DNA from 2 places in the Mycobacterium sp. IDUB_39 genome. Region 1 is predicted to be linked to the other one. Evidence: riboswitches for the same ligand, from Rfam matches in the RefSeq annotation. Region 1 holds a riboswitch; the other holds the start of a gene.
What was found. A riboswitch is a leader RNA that binds a small molecule or an ion and turns the genes downstream of it on or off. The one in region 1 is predicted to bind glycine.

Region 1 (5,153 bases):
CCCGAAGACCGACGACGGCAGCCCGGGCAGCTAGTGACCGCCCCCGACACCCCTGCGCTCGCCGGGATGTCGATCGGGGCGGTCCTCGACCTGCTGCGACCCGACTTCCCGGATGTGACCATCTCCAAGATCCGGTTCTTGGAGGCCGAAGGGCTGGTCACGCCGGAACGCACACCTTCGGGGTATCGGCGCTTCACCGCTTATGACTGTGCGCGGCTGCGGTTCATCCTGACCGCGCAGCGCGACCACTATCTGCCGTTGAAGGTCATCAAGGCTGCGCTCGACGATCAACCCGATGGCGAGATCCCGGCCATCGGTTCGGCCTACGCGGCGCCGCGCCTGGTGCCGGTGTCCGACGATCCGGTTGATCCCGATGCGTCCGACGCTGCCGCAGGTAGATCGGTAGCGCGGCAGCAGGTCCGGTTGAGCCGCGAGGATGTGCTGGCCAAGTCGGGAGTCGACGACGAGCTGCTCTCAACCCTGGTCAGGGCGGGCGTGGTCAAGCCGGGGGTGGCCGGGTTCTTCGACGAGTACACGGTCATCACCCTGCAGTGCGCACGGGCGTTGGCCGACTACGGCATCGAACCGCGCCACCTGCGCGCGTTCAGGTCTGCCGCGGACCGCCAGTCCGACCTGATCGCCCAGATCGCGGGACCCGTGGACAAGACCCGAAAGGCCGGCGCACGCGATCGGGCGGACGACCTGGCCCGTGAGGTGGCGGCGCTGGCGATCACATTGCACACGTCGTTGATCAAGTCCGCGGTGCGCGACGTTCTGGATCGCTGAGGACTAGACTCGGCTCGACGGATTTGACGGTGCGGAGGGCGTACACAGATGGGTGAGGTTCGTGTGGTCGGCATACGCATCGAGCAGCCGCAGAACCAGCCGGTCTTGCTGCTGCGCGAGTCCAATGGCGATCGTTATCTGCCCATCTGGATAGGGCAGACGGAGGCCACTGCGATCGCGCTGGAGCAGCAGGGCGTTGAGCCGGCTCGCCCGCTGACCCACGACTTGATCCGAGATCTGATTGCCGCCCTTGGCCATTCACTCAAGGAAGTCCGGATCGTCGCGTTGCAGGAGGGCACCTTCTACGCCGACCTGATCTTCGACCGGGACATCACGGTGTCGGCCAGGCCGTCGGACTCGGTGGCAATCGCCCTGCGCGTCGGCGTGCCGATCTATGTCGAGGAGGCAGTGCTCGCCGAGGCGGGTCTGTTGATCCCGGACGAGGGCGACGAGGAGGGCACCGGCGCGGTGCGCGAGGACGAGGTCGAGAAGTTCAAGGAGTTCCTCGACAGCGTGTCGCCCGATGACTTCAAGGCGACTTGAGCGCAGGTAGCCGGTTGGTCACGGATCCATCTCACGAATGTCGACACGCCGCGAGGTTTGCGGTAACCGCGATTTGGACAGCCATAATTTGATCTAACTTCAGGCGGTCATGGGCCTTGCCGGGAGCGTATGCTCGACAAGTTCGAGCTTGGAGCAAACGCGCTGACCGTGGTCTCGACTGTGACGCACGAAGCGAGTTCGATTCGGCGAGAGGATGGACAGTGGGCGACACGCCACGTCAGGAGCAGTTAGATCTGTCGTCGGGGGGTACGTCCGTCCAGCCTGGGCCGACCGTAGCCGCCGAGCCAGTTCAGGGTCGACTGTTCCCCGATGACTCGGTACCCGACGAACTCGTCGGTTACCGCGGTCCGAGCGCCTGCCAGATCGCGGGGATCACGTACCGCCAGCTCGACTACTGGGCGCGTACCTCACTGGTCGTGCCGTCGATCCGCAGCGCGGCAGGCTCGGGCAGCCAGCGGCTGTACTCGTTCAAGGACATCCTGGTCCTCAAGATCGTCAAAAGACTGCTGGACACCGGCATCTCACTGCACAACATCCGGGTGGCCGTCGATCACCTGCGCCAGCGCGGTGTGCAGGATCTGGCCAACATCACCCTGTTCTCCGACGGCACCACCGTCTATGAGTGCACGTCCGCCGAAGAGGTCGTCGACCTCCTCCAGGGCGGCCAGGGTGTGTTCGGTATCGCGGTGTCGGGCGCCATGCGCGAGCTGACCGGTGCGATCGCCGATTTCCCAGGTGAGCGCGCTGACGGCGGCGAGTCGATCGCCGCACCCGAGGACGAGCTGGCATCGCGTCGCAAGAGTCGCGACCGCAAGATCGGCTGACGTCTCACCAACCCTGCAGCTGCCGGTAGAATCAGCAGCGCATCGCCCTCGCGCGGGAGAGCTTCGTGACGGCCAGTCACGGACGCCGAAGGAGCAACACCTCTCCGTCAACCTCTCAGGCACCCAGGACCGCGCCGGGCCCCGATGCCTCTGGAAAGTGGCAGGTCATCCTGCCCGCCCATGGGGAAAGGCCATCTCCGCGCATCGCCCCGGGGGTAGCCGAATCTCTCAGGCGCCCGGTACGGGTCGACGACAGAGGGGGAGGACCGCAACGAGTCGAGCGTTTTCGAACCCGAGAGGTCCACGTGTCCGGTAGTCATCCCCATTTCTCGGCCGATCATCACCAGCCCCGCTTCGCCGACCGTCATATCGGACCGGATTCGGATGCCGTGGCGACGATGCTCCAGGTCATCGGCGTCGATTCGCTTGCCAGCCTCGCCGAGAAGGCCCTGCCCGCGGGAATTCTCGACGCGCTGACCGCCGACGGTCTGGCACCCGGTCTCGATCAGCTGCCACCGCCGGCCACCGAGGAGCACGCCCTGGCCGATCTGCGCGCCATGGCCGACGCCAACACCGTCGCGGTGTCGATGATCGGACAGGGTTACTTCGACACCCTCACGCCGCCGGTGCTGCGCCGCAACATCCTCGAGAACCCGGCCTGGTACACCGCATACACCCCGTACCAGCCGGAGATCAGCCAAGGCCGACTGGAGGCGCTGCTCAACTTCCAGACCATGGTCGAGGATCTGACCGGGCTCGAAGTGGCGAACGCGTCGATGCTCGACGAGGGCACCGCCGCCGCCGAGGCCATGACATTGATGCACCGCGCGGTGAAGGGTTCCGCCAACCGTCTCGCCGTCGATGCGGACATCTACCGCCAGACCGCCGCAATCCTGGCGACTCGTGCCGAGCCGCTCGGCATTGAGATCGTCACCGCCGACCTGCGCAACGGGCTGCCCGAGGGCGACTTCTTCGGTGTCATCGTCTCGCTTCCCGGTGCGAGCGGCACCGTCAACGACTGGAGCGATCTGATCGCGTCCGCTCACGACCGCGGCGCGCTGGTGGCCGTGGGCGCCGACCTGCTCGCGCTGACGCTGGTCACGCCGCCGGGGGACATCGGCGCGGACGTGGCCTTCGGTACCACTCAACGCTTCGGTGTGCCAATGGGTTTCGGTGGACCCCACGCCGGTTATCTCGCCGTGCACACCAAGCACGCCCGCCAGCTGCCCGGCCGCCTGGTCGGCGTGTCGGTCGACGCCGACGGATCCCCGGCGTACCGCCTCGCGCTGCAGACCCGCGAGCAGCACATTCGTCGCGACAAGGCGACCAGCAATATCTGTACCGCGCAGGTGCTTCTCGCGGTGACTGCGGCGATGTACGCCAGTTACCACGGCGCCGACGGCCTCACCTCGATCGCGCACAAGGTGCACGGTCATGCGCTCGCGGTGGCCGCGGGCCTGCTGTCCGCCGGGGTGACGGTGGTGCACGACACATTCTTCGACACCGTGCTGGCCCACGTGCCCGGGCGGGCCGAGGAGATTCGTGCACAGGCCAAGGACCGTGGCATCAACGTGTGGCTGGTGGACGCCGACCACATCTCGGTGTCGTGTGACGAGGCGACGTCCGCCGAGCATGTCGAGCAGGTTCTCGAGGCGTTCGGCGGCACCCGCGGCGGGCACCACTGGGCGGGTCCCGAGATCCACACCCGCACATCGACCTTCCTGCAGCACCCGGCGTTCTCGCGGTACCGCACCGAGACCGAGATGATGCGCTACCTGCGTGCGCTGTCGGATAAGGACATCGCGCTGGACCGCAGCATGATCCCGCTGGGCTCGTGCACGATGAAGCTCAATGCGGCCGCCGAGATGGAGCCGATCACCTGGCCGGAGTTCGCCCGCCAGCATCCGTTCGCACCCGCGTCCGACACACCGGGCCTGCGCACGCTGATCGCGGACCTGGAGACCTGGCTGACCCAGCTCACCGGGTACGACGCGGTCTCACTGCAACCCAACGCCGGGTCGCAGGGGGAGTACGCGGGACTTCTGGCGATTCGCGCCTATCACCAGAGCCGCGGCGATGACCGTCGCGACATCTGCCTGATCCCGTCCAGCGCGCACGGCACCAATGCGGCGTCGGCGGCTCTGGCGGGAATGCGTGTCGTGGTCATCGCGTGCCGCGACAATGGTGACGTCGACCTCGACGATCTGCGGGTCAAGATCGCCGAGCACGCCGATACGGTTGCGGCACTGATGATCACCTACCCGTCGACGCACGGTGTGTACGAGCACGATGTCGCCGAGATCTGCGCCGCGGTGCACGACGTCGGCGGCCAGGTGTACGTCGACGGCGCCAATCTCAACGCGCTGGTGGGCCTGGCACGGCCCGGTAAGTTCGGCGGCGATGTCAGCCACCTGAACCTGCACAAGACGTTCTGCATCCCGCACGGTGGCGGCGGTCCCGGCGTCGGGCCCGTCGCGGTCCGCTCGCACCTGATCCCGTACCTGCCGGGCCATCCGCTCGCCGACGAGCTCACCGACACCTACACAGTGTCGGCCGCCCCGTACGGGTCAGCATCGATCCTGCCGATCACCTGGGCCTACATCAGGATGATGGGTGCACCGGGGCTGCGTGCGGCGACGCTGACCGCGATTGCATCGGCGAACTACGTCGCCCGACGCCTCGACGAGTACTACCCCGTGCTCTACACCGGCGAGAACGGCATGGTCGCCCACGAGTGCATCCTGGACCTGCGCCAGATCACCAAGAGCACCGGCGTCACCGTCGATGATGTGGCCAAGCGGCTGGCGGACTACGGTTTTCACGCTCCGACCATGAGCTTCCCGGTGGCGGGCACATTGATGGTGGAACCGACCGAGAGCGAGAGCCTCGCCGAGGTGAACGCCTTCTGCGACGCGATGATCGCCATCCGGGCCGAGATCGATCAGGTCGGATCGGGTGCGTGGCCGGTCGAGGACAATC
Region 2 (5,153 bases), on a different contig from region 1:
ATTCGGCTGCAACGACACGTTGTCGTATCCGGTGATCTCGGAAAGCCAGGTCTGCAGGTCGGCGATCAGCTTCTGGTAGCCCAGCGTCTGATCCCGAGGTGCATGCGGGTGAACACCGGCGAAGCCCGGCCAGCTGATCGGCTCCATCTCGACGGCGGAGTTGAGTTTCATCGTGCACGAGCCCAGCGGGATCATCGTCCGATCCAGCGCGAGGTCCTTGTCCGACAGCTTCCTCAGGAAGCGCATCATGGCGGTTTCGGAGCGGTGTGCGTGAAACACGTTGTGCTGCAGGTAGGCCGTGGTGCGAAGCGCGGCGCTCGGCAGCTGCCACTCCGGGGCGAGCGGCTCGCGGCCACCGAACACGGCGTTGACCTTGGCCACGACCTGATCGGTGGTGCACTCGTCGCAGGCGATCGCGACGTGGTTCGCATCGACCAAACGCAGGTTGATACCGGCGAGTTCGGCACGTTCGACGATGTCACGTGCCTGGCCGGCCACGCGAACCAGGACGGTATCGAAGAACGCGTCGTGCACGATGTCATGTCCCGCAGCATGCAGGCTCGTCGCGATCGACCTAGCATGGTGGTGCACCCGTTCAGCAATGGCGCGCAACCCTTCTGGGCCGTGGTAGACCGCGTACATCGCCGCCACGTTGGCCAGCAGGGCCTGCGCGGTGCAGATGTTGCTGGTCGCCTTGTCACGTCGGATGTGCTGTTCGCGAGTCTGCAGAGTGAGCCGGTAGGCCGGGGCTCCGTCGGCGTCGATCGAGACACCCACCAGCCGTCCTGGCAGCATCCGCTCAAGACCGTCGCGCACCGCCATGTAACCCGCGTGCGGTCCACCGAAGAACAGCGGCACACCGAAGCGCTGCGCTGAGCCCACCGCGATATCGGCGCCCTGTTCGCCGGGCGGGACCAGCAGGGTCAGCGACAGCAGATCGGCGGCGACGGCCGTCAGCGCGCCACGCTGGTGAGCAGCGGTGATCAGCGGCTCGAGGTCTCGGACCACCCCGCTGGCACCAGGAGCCTGCAGCACGAGGCCGAACAGGTCCCCATCGGGTAGGCCGTCGCCGAGGTCGGCGACGTGGACATCGATGCCGACGGCGGCGGCTCGGCCACGGACCACGGCCAACGTCTGGGGCAGGCATTCGGCGTCGACGACGACCCGGGCCACGTTGGATTTGGCCTTGTTGGCGCGACGCATGAGCAGGATCGCCTCCACCACGGCGGTCGCCTCGTCGAGCAGCGATGCTCCCGCCAGCGGCAGTGCCGTCAAATCCTCGATGACCTGCTGAAACGTCAACAGTGCCTCGAGGCGGCCCTGCGAGATCTCCGGCTGGTACGGGGTGTAGGCGGTGTACCAGGCCGGCGATTCCAGCATGTTGCGTCGAAGAACTGCCGGGGTGATGGTGTCGTGATAGCCCAGCCCGATCATCTGCACGCGGGAGCGGTTCTGCTCGGCCAGTGCGCGCAGATCCTCCAGGACCTGCTGTTCTGATCGCGCCGCGGGGAGGTGCATGACCTCGCGGTTTCGGATCTGCTGAGGTACGGCGGCGTCGATCAGCTCATCGAGGGACGGGTAGCCCAGCGTGTCGAGCATGTAGTGCGTCGCCGACGCGGACGGACCGATGTGCCGGGAGGGGAAATCGCCTGATGAGGCGGTTATTTGCGCCGTGTGGCGAGAACTGGCTGACACGAGGTGGCTCCGGTTTCGACAGTGCCCGGACCGCACCGGACATCGCTAAAAGGACACCTCCCCGCTCTGTCCTGAAACCTGAGAGTCTGCGCGCGCCGTCTCGGCGGGCTCTACACCTTCGGTAAGTACCGGCCGTGAGACCGGTGCTGTTCTCCAGAGTTGCCTCTGCGCGGCGGTGCTGGGGCCTGAGAGATTCCTGGGGAGGAAATTGCTCCTACGGCGCCTCCCGAAGGAGGTTCTCCCGCTGCGCATCAACGGCGTATTCAGTTGTGGTGCGTGACGCTACACACCCCGCCATAGTTTGTCACTACCGAACTTCAGACACCGTCGACGCTGCGCCCAACCTTGCCAAGAACGTTGATCGTTTGGCATCCTGCATGGTGTCGTCGCCGTGACCGCACACGCGCGATCTTCCTAGGGCCCCTCTGGCAACCGTGTGATGCCCCGCCCAATTCAACTGTCTCGCTGAGACTTCCAATCCCGATGACGTGCGCCCATTCGACGTCCGCCACCACATCTTCCGCGCAAGGAGCACCATGTCGGTCAACAATGAAGGGCGTCGACTTCTGCGCCTGGAGGTCCGCAACGCCCAGACACCCGTCGAACGCAAGCCCCCGTGGATGAAGGTAACGGCACGCACCGGCCCGCAGTACCAAGAGCTGATGAGCCAGGTGAAGGAGCGCAAACTCAACACCGTGTGCCAAGAAGCGGGTTGCCCCAACATTTTCGAGTGCTGGGAGGACCGCGAAGCGACGTTCCTGATCGGCGGTGACCAGTGCACCCGGCGGTGTGACTTCTGCCAGATCGATACCGGCAAGCCGACGACGTTGGACCTCGACGAGCCCAGACGCGTTGCCGAGTCGGTGGCCACCATGGGCTTGCGCTACGCCACCGTCACCGGAGTTGCGCGCGACGACTTGCCCGACGGCGGCTCTTGGCTGTACGCCGAGACGGTCCGACAGATCAAGAGGCTCAACCCCGGAACCGGTGTCGAGTTGCTGATCCCCGACTTCAACGCCATCCCCGAACAGCTCGGAGAGGTCTTCGATTCACGTCCGGAGGTATTGGCACACAATGTCGAAACCGTGCCACGCATCTTCAGGCGGGTACGGCCTGCCTTCCGCTACCAGCGCAGCCTCGACGTCATCACCGCTGCCCGCGACTTCGGCCTGGTCACCAAGAGCAACCTGATCCTTGGCATGGGTGAGACCACCGAGGAGGTGATCCAAGCCTTGACTGACCTGCACGGGGCGGGATGCCAACTCATGACCATCACCCAGTATCTGCGCCCCTCGGTGCGCCACCATCCGGTGGAGCGGTGGGTCACACCCGACGAATTCGTGATGCTCGAGTCGGCCGCGCGCGAGATCGGCTTCCTCGGCGTGATGTCGGGCCCGCTGGTCAGATCGTCCTATCGCGCAGGTCGCCTCCACGCGCAAGCGGTAGCCGCGATGCAGTGACGTCGTCCGTGTTCAACGCGCCAAGTATCCGCCGTCCACAGCAAGGACTGCTCCGGTGGTGAAGGAGGCATCGTCCGAGGCCAGATAGACAACGGCACCGGAGATCTCGGATACATCGGCACGGCGCCCCATCGGGGTGCGCTCGAGGACGCTGCCCCGTGGGTCTGGAAGCACGGCTACTCATCCGCGGCCAGTGGCGCGAGGCAGAGTTCAATAAGACTCTGACCGGCACGCCGCAACAATCAAGAATTTTCAGCGTCACCCGGATGACGCTGATGAATAGCTGCCAGGCACTGACGGAGGTGCAGGGTCAGCGTCGGTCCGAATCCCCGTTATCTCAACGTGATTCAGATGGTGGCGCGGTCGCGGCCCTCCCAGTGCCGCTTGCGGAGGTCCTTCTTGAGGATCTTTCCGGTGGGGTTGCGCGGCAGCGCATCGACGATGTCGACGGTCTTCGGGCACTTGTAGGCGGCCAGTCGCTCGCGCGCCCAACCGATGATCTCCTGATCGGTCGCCTCACCCTCAAGTGCGACAATGGCTTTCACCGCCTCGCCCCACTTGTCGTCGGGCACACCGATCACCGCGACCTCGACGATGGCGGGATGCTCAGCCAGCACGCGCTCCACCTCGATGGAGTACACGTTCTCGCCACCGGTGATGATCATGTCCTTGAGCCGGTCCTCGACGAAGATGAAGCCGTCGGCATCGACCCGGCCGATGTCACCGGTGCGAAACCAGCCCTCGGATGTGATCGCCTCAGCGGTCGCCTCCGGCTTACCGTGGTAACCCTTCATCAACTGCGGTGTCCGGAACCATAATTCGCCTTGGGCACCATCGGCGACATCCTCGAGAGTGTCGGGGTCGACAACCCGAACCTCCGCGCCGGAGATGACCTTGCCCGCGCTGACCATCCGGTCCTCGTCCCCGGAGCGGTGGTCGTCGCCACCGAGAAGGCTGATCACGCCGGACACCTCGGTGAGCCCGTACACCTGGATGAACTCGGTGTCCGGCCACGCCTGCAGCGCGGAACGCAACAGCGGCAACGGCATCGGCGACGCGCCGTAGGCGTAGGTCTTCAACGCGCCGAAGAGCTTCACCGCGTCCTCACCCGACTCCAGCACCTTCGCCAGCACGGCGGGAACCAGGAACGTCCGGTTGGCGCCAGCCAGGATGCCGCCAGCCAGTGCGGCGCCGTCGACGTCACGCGTCATGTACGTCGGCGCGCCGTTGTGCAGGCCGAACTGCATGTAGGAGGTGCCGCCGACGTGGAACAGCGGCATCGCGACGAGGCTCTTGTCCTCGGGCCCCAGCGTCCAGCCCTCGAACGCGTTGATGGTGTGCGCGATGACGTTGGCCTGGGTCAGCGCAACACCCTTCGGCCGGCCTGTGGTGCCCGAGGAGTACATGATGATGGCGACGTCATCGGACTGCACGTCGGGTGAGCGATCGACCGGTGTTGCCGCCGCCAGCATCGCCTCGTACCCGTCGCCGTCCTCACCCTCCGGGCTCACCACCACGATCTCGGTCACCGCCGTGAGCTTGTCGCGAATCCTGTCGATGCCCTCCGCGAACTCCGACCCGACGATAAGCAGCTTGGCGCCGGAATCGTTGAGCACGTAGTCCATCTCGTCGGCCGCCAGCCGGAAGTTGATGATGGCAGTGGCCGCGCCGAGCGAGGCCGCGGCGATCGTCAGCTCGACGCAGGCGGGGTGGTTCTTGTCGAGGAATGCCACGACGTCGCCACGCGAGATGCCACGCTGCGCCAGCGCACCCGCGAGCCGCCGGATGCGGTCGTGGAACTGCGACCACGTCCACGTGCGACCCAGGTAGGTGATCGCGTCGTCATCGGGTTTGGTCTTGGCCCAGTGGGCCACGCGCTCATCGAGGAATCGGGGTTCTGGGAGCGCACGCGAGGAGCAGTTTGGGTCCACGTCCGACATGGCCGAGAGCGTGCCAGAACTACGTCGCGATCAGGCGGTTTTAGCAAAAACCTGTTTG

Region 2: another riboswitch for glycine. It lies ahead of gcvP (aminomethyl-transferring glycine dehydrogenase); the one in region 1 lies ahead of gcvP (aminomethyl-transferring glycine dehydrogenase).

Annotation. Positions count from the first base shown of each region.
Region 1 is NZ_JBVAXF010000003.1:123,796-128,948, forward strand. Features, by position in the region: gene garA (glycogen accumulation regulator GarA) at 1-34, shown strand, start outside; gene ftsR (transcriptional regulator FtsR) at 34-786, shown strand; gene ACZY0X_RS12520 (bifunctional nuclease family protein) at 835-1,329, shown strand; gene ACZY0X_RS12525 (MerR family transcriptional regulator) at 1,551-2,174, shown strand; glycine riboswitch at 2,218-2,316, shown strand; glycine riboswitch at 2,317-2,440, shown strand; gene gcvP (aminomethyl-transferring glycine dehydrogenase) at 2,480-5,153, shown strand, end outside.
Region 2 is NZ_JBVAXF010000001.1:512,548-517,700, forward strand. Features, by position in the region: gene gcvP (aminomethyl-transferring glycine dehydrogenase) at 1-1,599, opposite strand, end outside; glycine riboswitch at 1,859-1,949, opposite strand; gene lipA (lipoyl synthase) at 2,232-3,155, shown strand; gene ACZY0X_RS02415 (SDR family oxidoreductase) at 3,168-3,329, opposite strand; gene ACZY0X_RS02420 (long-chain-fatty-acid--CoA ligase) at 3,503-5,095, opposite strand; gene ACZY0X_RS02425 (amidohydrolase) at 5,126-5,153, opposite strand, start outside.